Regions from separate parts of the Ferdinandcohnia sp. GQ5 genome, predicted to be linked through region 1. Evidence: riboswitches for the same ligand, from Rfam matches in the RefSeq annotation. Region 1 holds a riboswitch; each other region holds the start of a gene.
What was found. Region 1 has a riboswitch for thiamine pyrophosphate ahead of thiT (energy-coupled thiamine transporter ThiT). Riboswitches for the same ligand answer to the same signal wherever they lie in the genome.

Region 1 (3,286 bases):
CTTTAAGCGATAGGATAGGGTTGAGATATAATGCTCCATTTCTTTTTTTAGAAGTGAATTTGCTTTGTACAAATAGTACGTAATTAATCCAAGGAGCAGAAAACTTGCTAACCCAATCACCCACTGAAAATAAACGAGAATTGCACTAAAAATACTTGTGATAACAAGTAATGCATATAAGGGATAGCGAAACAACTTTCTTTTGTAAAAGTCTGGCATGTAATTTTCAGCTCCTAAAGCTTTGTTTTACTTCTTTTTACTAATTCGATTTCGCAGTTGGAATCCTAAGTCAATTATACCTAAGATTCGAATAATATAAAGGAGAATTGGTGTTAAGATCGTTAGAACAATCGGTACGACCTTTGGAATTCTTTTTTGATAACAGTAATAATAAATAAATGACAAGCCTTGAATGACCATTAGCAACTGCATAATAAAAAAGAAATTTAAAAAGGCAGTATATCCAAATGTACCCTTTTCCATCTCAACAAAGCTCAAAAGTAAAATCAATAAGTAATACCATAAGACACTCTTTGGAAAATTAATCTCACGAAATGGCGGGAAAGGATTTATTTTTACCCGAAGCCTTACCAGAATAGGTTTAATGGCCACAACTGTTATAAAAGCCAAAAACATCGCAAGAAAAACAAACATACTTGGAATCATGTATTGCATCATTTCTACTGACTCTTCTAGCTGTTTAATGGCTTCTGTATTCATTTCTCCCCCTGTTGCCCTCATTATACTCTCAGCCATGGCAAAAGATTCTTGTGTACTTTCTTTAAGCACTTCAGTAACATTCACTTGTAAAACAAGGTTAACCGTGACAAACATCAGCACAATGGAAAACAAGTAGGACAAACATGCGCCTAAGAAAAGTTCGATTCCACTTCTTCCTCTGTTGATCATTTCACCCAATAAAATCCCTGTAACACCAAACATTATCGTAAGTATAATCCCCATTACAGAACCTAATAGTCCTGAGAGGAAAAAAGCGATAAGTAAAAATAACAATGACTGCTTTACTTTATACTTCACTGTAAACAGAATAAATGGAATGGGCAAAAGGAATGAAAGTACCGTTCCAAGTAGCGGGAGATATAGACTGACAAGTAACAGTACACTGTATACTGCTAAAAGCATGGCACCTTCTGTTAATAATTTTGTATTTTTCACCTTTTCACCTCAACTTATTTGCAACACACCTTCTGAAGAAAAGTGCCTGGCGCTTGGACCCCTCAAGCCAATGGCGTATGGAACTTGACATCAAAAAAAGTGCATGTTTTATAACCACTTTCTATTTTAAAGATTTACTAGGAAGTCTTCAACTTTTGTACTTCCATTGGATTTGTTGACTTCGGCTTTGACATAGAACACGGCAGTCTTTAGTTGAAGTTCCACTGTGACGAAACTTTTTGTTTTACTTTTCCCTAATTTCTATTATGATAGTAATTAATTAATAAACGTAACCACAAGGGGAGCAATTTGCTGAGAGTGAACGTTAAACGTTCAGACCCTTCGAACCTGTTAGTTAATGCTAGCGTAGGAATGTGGAGATTTATGAGAACTTATCCTTTTATTAAAGTTGTTCTCCTTTGGGGTGCGTTTTGTTCATTACACACTTCAAGGGGGTTTTTTTATGAGAAATACTAGGTTGCAGTCCATGATTGAAGCGGCGATTTTTGCCGTATTAGCGCTAGCACTAGATATGTTTGTGCCATCAATAAAAATTGGTCCTTCCATCTCTATATCATTCGCGATGATCCCTATATTCATTGTCGCACTTAGATGGGGACTTAAAATTGGTTTCCTTTCCGGTTTTTTATGGGGACTTCTGCAAGTGATCTTTGATCCCTGGATTATCCATCCAGTTCAAGGAGCCATCGATTATTTCTTAGCTTTTTCTTTCATTGGGTTTGCTGGTTTATTTAGAAACGGCGTTCAAGAAAGCTTACGAACTGGTAACAAAGGTAAATCATTAGCTTTAATCATTAGTGCCATTTTCATTGGAAGCCTTGCTCGCTACTTTTGGCATTTCGTATCAGGTTTTGTATTCTTCGCTGAACAACTCAAAGGCTTTGAAGCAGTATGGTTTTCTCTTACAGCTAACGGTATCACTTTTTTAGGTGCATTCATCTTCTGTTCCATTATCATGACCTTATTGATTCTTTCTTCACCCCGTTTCTTCGTACTTAAACAGGAAGTACAGAAACGATTCTAATCGTTCTCTAAATAAACAACAAAAAAGCGATGACCGCATTAGGCGATCATCGCTTTTCTTTATTATTCACCAGATACATATGGTAATAATGCCATTTGACGAGCACGTTTAATAGCAACTGTTAATTTACGTTGGTATTTTGCGCTTGTACCTGTTACACGACGAGGTAAAATTTTACCACGTTCAGAAACGAATTTTTTAAGTAAATCTACTTCTTTATAGTCGATGTGTGTAATTCCATTAGCTGTGAAGTAACACACTTTACGACGCTTTGCACGTCCACCTTTACGTCCGCCTGCCATTGATTTTCCCTCCTTTTAAGTGTTGATTATATGATTGACTTACAAGTTAGAATGGAAGATCATCATCTGAAATATCGATAGGTTGTCCATCATTTGCAAATGGATCTTGGTCTACTCTTGTAGGTCCTTGGTTTTGATTTGGGTTCTGATTCTGTCCAAATGGAGAATAGCCGCCTTGGCCTTGGTTACCTTGGTTACCGCCAAAACCACCTTGATTGCCACCATAGCTGCCTTGATTACCGCCATAGCCACCGCCAAAGTTACCTCCACCGCTACGCTGTTGGTCATTTGCATTTCTTGGTTCAAGGAATTGAACACTTTCTGCTACAACCTCAGTAACATATACGCGTTTGCCATCCTGGCCTTCATAATTTCTTGTTTGAAGACGACCATCAACGCCTGCTAAGCTGCCCTTCTTCAAGAAGTTTGCAACATTCTCAGCTGGTCGGCGCCATACAACGCAATTAATGAAGTCAGCTTCACGTTCACCTGACTGATTCGTAAATGCTCGATTCACTGCGAGCGTGAAGGTTGCTACCGCAACTCCACTTGGTGTATATCGTAATTCAGGGTCTTTTGTAAGTCTCCCTACAAGAACTACGCGATTCATCATCAGAACCATCTCCTAACAGGATATTCAAACAGAGCCTATACTCTAATAAATTCTTATGCTTCTTCTTTAACAACGATATGACGGATAATGTCTTCGTTGATCTTCGCTAAACGATCGAATTCGTTTACTGCTTCAGCGTTTGACATTACG
Region 2 (3,286 bases), on a different contig from region 1:
ATTAATGAGTTAAATAAATCACTCATTTACCCACCTCATTTTTATTACTATATGACATACAGTATTTGATTTATACTATGTATCGTACACTATTGTTGTGAAGAAAACAATTCTTTTTTTAAAATTGGGTGAATTAATTAAATCGCTTTATTAGGGATAAAATAAATCTCAACAAACTAAAAAGGAGTTTTATGATGGCTGCTTCACAGCTCTTACTAAGGATCGCTATTGCTTTTGTTGTGTTATTTGTACTTGCAAGAATAATGGGAAGAAAAGAAATCAGTCAAATGACATTTTTTAATTTTGTTTCTGCCATTGCTATAGGCTCTATTGCCGCAAATTTTGCAATGAATTCAAATGTAAGTATAGTAAATGGGGTACTAGCGTTAATAGGCTGGACTGTTTTTACATTAGCGATTGCTTTTATTGATATAAAGTCGAAAAAAGCAAGGAAAGTAACAACAGGGGAACCGATCATTGTGATAAAAGAAGGAAAGGTTATGGAGAATTCACTTCGTTCAACACGACTAGATATGGATACCCTTAATTCAATATTAAGACAAAAAGGGTACTTTTCTATTAAAGATGTACAGTATGCCATCTTTGAAACTAGTGGCCAACTTTCGGTGATGCCATACGAACATAAAATGCCTTACACAAAAGAGGATGCCAGTGTTAAGAGTAATCCCTATATATATCCAACCTCGACCGAGGTCATCTCAGACGGTGTAATTAATAACATGAATCTTTCTAGATTAAATTTAGATACAAACTGGCTAAACCAACAATTAAAAAATGCTGGGGTGACGGATGCATCTGAGGTCTTTTATGCAGAGGTACAAAAAGATGGGACACTATACATTGACAACATAGACGACAATATGATGCATTAAGCCTCCGGAAAAATGTATAGGACTTAAAAAGAATGACAGCACAGATTCGTATGCTATAATAGAATCAAATTGAATAGTGCAGGGGAGCTCACACTTGTGGGCTGAGAGTAAGCAAAATGTAGCTTTGACCCTTTACCTGATTTGGATAATGCCAACGTAGGGAATGTGTGTAAGTATGACGATTCATGCGGTATATCTGTTTCAGGTATACCGCATTTTTTATTTGAATGGAGGATTACCATGTTTGAGCAAATCTTAAAAAACGTTAGACAAAAAACACCGCTCGTCCATAATATTACAAACTATGTGACGGTTAATGATGTTGCAAATATTGTCCTTGCTTGTGGAGGTTCACCAATTATGGCGGACGATCCAAAAGAAGTGGTGGATATTACAAGTATTTGCAATGCGCTTGTGATTAATATCGGTACATTAAATGAGAGAACGATAGAATCTATGATTTTAGCAGGGAAGGCAGCAAACAAACTAGGACATCCTGTTGTTTTGGATCCAGTTGGAGCAGGGGCGTCCAGCCTAAGAACTAATACTGTTTATCAGCTTTTAGATGAGATACGATTTGCTGTTATCAGAGGGAACCTATCAGAAATAAAAACGGTGCATGCAGGCAGTGGAAATACCAAAGGTGTGGACGCAGCTGCAGAAGACGTCATCAATGAAGGTAATCTCGAAGAAATGATTCAGTTTGCTAAACAGGTAAGTAAACAAACAGGTGCAGTCATTGTAATCACAGGTGCTATAGATATCGTTGCGAACACGAACGAAGCATTTGCAATCAGAAATGGCCATCCGTTGATGTCGAAAATTACAGGGACAGGCTGTATGCTTACTTCTGTTGTAGCTGCTTATTGTGGAGCGAATCCTAGTGAAATTTTAAAGAGTACAGCCGCAGCAGTGAGCGCAATGGGATATTGCGGTGAATTAGCTCATCAAAAAGTAGAAGAAATGGATGCAGGAACTTCATCATTCCGTATGTACTTGATTGATGCGATGAGTAAACTAAATTTTTTGCAACTGCAAGGTGGTATGAACATTGAAAATCGATAAAAAATTTATGCAACTATATGCAGTAACAGACCGTGCCTGGACAGGCAGCCAAACCTTAGTGGAACAAGTCGAAGCAGCGTTAAAAGGTGGTATTACATTCCTTCAACTAAGAGAAAAGAATCTTGGGTATGATGATTTTTTACAAGAAGCTATTGAACTTAAAATGTTAACGGCTTTTTATGATATTCCTTTTGTTATTAACGATAATGTTGAAATTGCGCTAGCTTGTGATGCAGATGGTGTGCATGTTGGTCAAGAGGATATGCGGGTTGAAAAAGTACGTGAAATGATTGGCACGGATAAAATTCTAGGCGTGTCGGCTCAAAATGTAGAACAAGCTATTGCTGCTGAGAAAGCTGGTGCAGATTATCTTGGTATTGGTTCGGTATTCCCAACAGGTACAAAAAAAGACGCGAAACCAATGACATTCGAAACCGTGCAAGAAATTTGTAAGAGTGTTTCGATTCCCATCGTTGCAATTGGTGGGATTAATAAAACAAATATTTTAGAGTTAGTTGGAAGTGGGGTAGACGGTGTTGCGGTTGTATCGGCAATCTTTGCACAGTCCGATATCACAGCCGCTACAAAGGAGTTAAATAAGCTTTCAGCAACGATGGTAGGGAGTGGAAAATAATGAAAAAGGTATTGACGATTGCAGGATCTGATTGTAGTGGAGGAGCTGGAATTCAGGCAGATATTAAAACAATTACAGCCCATAATATGTATGCAATGAGTGCAATCACAGCTCTTACTGCTCAAAATACAACTGGCGTATACGGGGTTCTCGATTCGACTCCTGAATTTGTCGGGCAACAGCTGGATTGCATCATGACTGATATTTTTCCTGATAGTGTAAAGATCGGCATGGTGTCATCTCCTGAAATCATCCATAAAATCGTGGAAAAACTAGAAGAATATAAGCCTTCAAATATAGTAGTGGATCCAGTCATGATATCAACTAGTGGGAGTAGACTTTTGAGTGAATCGGCAATGGACGCCTTGATTAGTCAATTAATTCCGCTTGCTACTATTATTACACCCAATATTCATGAGGCTGAGGCGCTTGGTGGGATGGAGATTACCACGAAGGAAGACATGCAAGTGGCTGCCCAAAAATTGTCCGAAACCTATAAAGGGGCCATTTTGATTAAAGGTGGACATCTTGAAGATACTGCGGATGACCTATTATATAATAATGGCGAGTTCACATGGTTCCCTGGAGAACGGATCAGTAACCCGAACACGCATGGCACAGGTTGTACACTCTCATCAGCCATTGCTTGTAATTTAGCAAAAGGCCATGATATTAAAACGAGTATAAAAGAAGC
Region 3 (3,286 bases), on a different contig from region 1:
TGGTTTTGTTATTAACACAATCACCTGCTATTGAAGAAGCAAAGCAGGACGCTTGGATTTCATTTGTTCTTGCTGGGTTAGCAGGAATAGGAATCACCTTTGCTGCTGGAAAACTAAGTCTTCTCTATCCTAACCAAACATTCATTCAGTTTAGTCAAAGCATATTAGGGAAATGGTTAGGGAGAATAATAGTAATTCCATATTTTATCCATTGGCTTTCTGTAATAGGAGTTATTTTTCGTCAATCATCTGAAATTATCCAAATGACTTTATTTACGAAAACCCCGTTGTTTATTTTAATTGTACTTTTATTACTTTTAGTAATTTATGTGAATTACATAGGGGGGATTGAAGGCATTGGCCGGTGTAGTGAAATCATGGGCCCTTTGATATTTGTAATGGTTATTATTACTCTGTTGCTTAATTTTAATAATATAGAATGGGATAAGATTCTACCTGTTTATACTGACTCAGGACTAAAATCGATTTTACAAGGAGCTTTAACGCCTGTATCGTTTTATGGTGAGTCGGTTTTAATAATGATGCTACTCTCTTTTACAGAAGAACCGAAAAAAGGAGTAACATGGGCTGTATGGGGTGTAGGAGTTGTAGCTATTTTAGTGACTATTTCAACGCTAGAAATTCTAATGGTATTTGGAGCAGATTTGTCTTCAAGACTATGGTATCCATTTTTTGAGATGGCGAGATATATATCGCTTATGCAATTCATACAAAATTTAGAAATAATTGTGACTGTTATATGGATCTTCAGTATATTTATAAAATTGTCCATTTACCTATTCGTATCTAGTTATGGTATAGCACAATGGCTAAATATAAAGGATTGGCGAAAGGTTATTTGGTTTGTAGCAATAGCTTCAATAGTACTTTCTTTGATTTATCCTAATAATAATGCAGCTTCAGTTTCTTATCTTGAAAAATATTGGCTTCCATTTGTTCTCCCCATAAATATGATAGGTATTCCCTTGCTCCTTTGGGGAATTGGAGTTATTCGTAAAAATTCAAAACAAATTGATGAGTAATAATACAAGCAAGTGTAAAATTGGCCCCATCTGCTAAACAGGTGGGACCTATTTTACGCTTACTTATAAATCTACGTCCAGGAGATTCTTGTAGCTTTCTTTTTCTACTCATAATGAATAGTCAATGCTTTTCTTTCCTTATCAGCTGCCCAAATTAACTTTTCTTTATTTTCATTTGAAGTAACTAAAATAAAATTCCATGGTTGCATAAACCCTAATTAGGGAGCATGATGCGCAGCATTTAGTATTTTATGTATTATATTTTCTTTTCTGGGATAGGACAAAAATCTCGGGATGTCTTTTCTAAGATAAATGACCTTATATACTTCTTTTTCTTCCTAAGCAAACCTATTGCTGTCCGTCTCTAAACCAAATGGTTTTTATTTTTATATTTATTTATTGCTACTTTTATTTTACTTAAATCTCATGTATACTAATACAAAATTGAATAGAAATAACTAGGGGAGTCCAATAAGTTGGGCTGAGAGGGAAACACGTTGAAGTTTCTTGACCCTTTGGACCTGATCTAGATAATACTAGCGTGGGGAAGTTAGAAAAAATAATTCATGTATTGAATAAACTTCTACATACAAAGCCGGTCCATCCTTTTTGGATTCGGCTTTTTTTATTTAATTCATTTCTTTAATTCCGCTTTTATTGTCTAGAGCTCGTCCTTTAATTTAAAAAATGGGAGAGATTTACTCTATGTCAACAACTTCTTTAAACGAAAAAAACATTTCCATCATGTCTAGTTTTTCAGGTAGTAAAAAAGTTTATGTTGAAGGCTCAAGACCTGATATCAAGGTACCAATGCGTGAAATTAAACTAAGTCCTACAACGGGCGCCTTTGGTGAAGAAGAAAATCAACCAGTTCGTGTCTATGATACAAGCGGACCTTATACGGATGCTAATTATTCAGCTGATATTACAAAAGGTCTGCCTCCTCTTCGAAGCACATGGATCCATGAACGAGGAGATGTTGAGGAATATGAAGGAAGAAAAGTTAAGGCTACAGACAATGGATATAAGGACGAGAATGACCCACGTGCTAAAAATAATGTGTTCCCAGGTTTAAAGCGTAAACCATTACGTGCCAAAAAAGGTAGAAATGTCACACAGCTTCATTATGCAAGGAAGGGCATCATCACTCCTGAGATGGAATTTATCGCATTAAGGGAAAATATGAAACCTGAATTTGTGCGTGAAGAAGTTGCAAGAGGTCGAGCAATAATCCCTTCTAATATCAATCATCTAGAGGCAGAGCCTATGATTATAGGACGTAATTTCCATGTTAAAATCAATGCAAATATTGGGAATTCTGCTGTTTCATCCTCCATCGAAGAAGAGGTCGAAAAAATGACATGGGCTACACGATGGGGTGCTGATACTATTATGGACCTATCAACAGGGAAAAACATTCATACAACAAGGGAATGGATTATTCGCAATTCAGCTGTTCCTGTAGGAACCGTTCCTATCTACCAAGCACTTGAAAAGGTAAATGGTGTTGCCGAAGACCTTACTTGGGAGGTTTACCGTGATACTTTGATTGAGCAAGCCGAGCAAGGCGTGGATTACTTCACCATTCATGCTGGTGTTCTTTTGCGATATGTCCCGTTAACAGCCAAACGTTTAACAGGTATTGTATCCCGGGGTGGATCTATTATGGCACAATGGTGTCTTCACCACCACAAAGAAAACTTTTTATATACTCATTTTGATGAAATCTGTGAAATCATGAAAACTTATGATGTTGCATTCTCTTTAGGAGATGGTCTACGTCCTGGTTCAATTGCTGATGCTAATGATGAAGCGCAATTTGCGGAATTAGAAACTCTTGGAGAACTAACAAAAATTGCTTGGGAGCATGATGTACAGGTAATGGTTGAAGGTCCTGGTCACGTACCAATGCACCTTATTAAAGAAAACATGGACAAACAACTTGAGGTTTGTAAGGAAGCTCCGTTCTATACTCTAGGTCCACTTACAACTGATATAGCCCCTGGCTATGATCATATTACTTCTGCAATAGGCGCAGCCATGATTGGTTGGTTTGGTACGGCTATGCTATGTTATGTTACACCAAAAGAACACTTAGGTTTACCAAACCGAGATGATGTACGTGAAGGTGTTATAACTTATAAAATAGCTGCCCATGCTGCTGATTTAGCGAAAGGGCATCCAGGCGCGCACAAAAGAGATGATGCCTTATCAAAAGCCCGTTTTGAATTCAGATGGAAAGA

Region 2: it holds a riboswitch for thiamine pyrophosphate, as region 1 does, so the genes downstream of both, thiM (hydroxyethylthiazole kinase) here and thiT (energy-coupled thiamine transporter ThiT) in region 1, are expected to answer to the same signal.
Region 3: it holds a riboswitch for thiamine pyrophosphate, as region 1 does, so the genes downstream of both, thiC (phosphomethylpyrimidine synthase ThiC) here and thiT (energy-coupled thiamine transporter ThiT) in region 1, are expected to answer to the same signal.

Annotation. Positions count from the first base shown of each region.
Region 1 covers NZ_JCAXEW010000014.1:147,032-150,317, forward strand. The annotation lists gene AC6CHV_RS17425 (DHH family phosphoesterase) at 1-219, opposite strand, end outside; gene AC6CHV_RS17430 (YybS family protein) at 247-1,176, opposite strand; TPP riboswitch at 1,465-1,566, shown strand; gene thiT (energy-coupled thiamine transporter ThiT) at 1,640-2,221, shown strand; gene rpsR (30S ribosomal protein S18) at 2,284-2,523, opposite strand; gene ssb (single-stranded DNA-binding protein) at 2,570-3,136, opposite strand; gene rpsF (30S ribosomal protein S6) at 3,190-3,286, opposite strand, start outside.
Region 2 covers NZ_JCAXEW010000011.1:120,222-123,507, forward strand. The annotation lists gene AC6CHV_RS14830 (helix-turn-helix transcriptional regulator) at 1-26, opposite strand, end outside; gene AC6CHV_RS14835 (YetF domain-containing protein) at 195-893, shown strand; TPP riboswitch at 964-1,073, shown strand; gene thiM (hydroxyethylthiazole kinase) at 1,134-1,958, shown strand; gene thiE (thiamine phosphate synthase) at 1,945-2,592, shown strand; gene thiD (bifunctional hydroxymethylpyrimidine kinase/phosphomethylpyrimidine kinase) at 2,592-3,286, shown strand, end outside.
Region 3 covers NZ_JCAXEW010000002.1:237,558-240,843, reverse strand. The annotation lists gene AC6CHV_RS03170 (endospore germination permease) at 1-1,043, shown strand, start outside; TPP riboswitch at 1,494-1,608, shown strand; gene thiC (phosphomethylpyrimidine synthase ThiC) at 1,749-3,286, shown strand, end outside.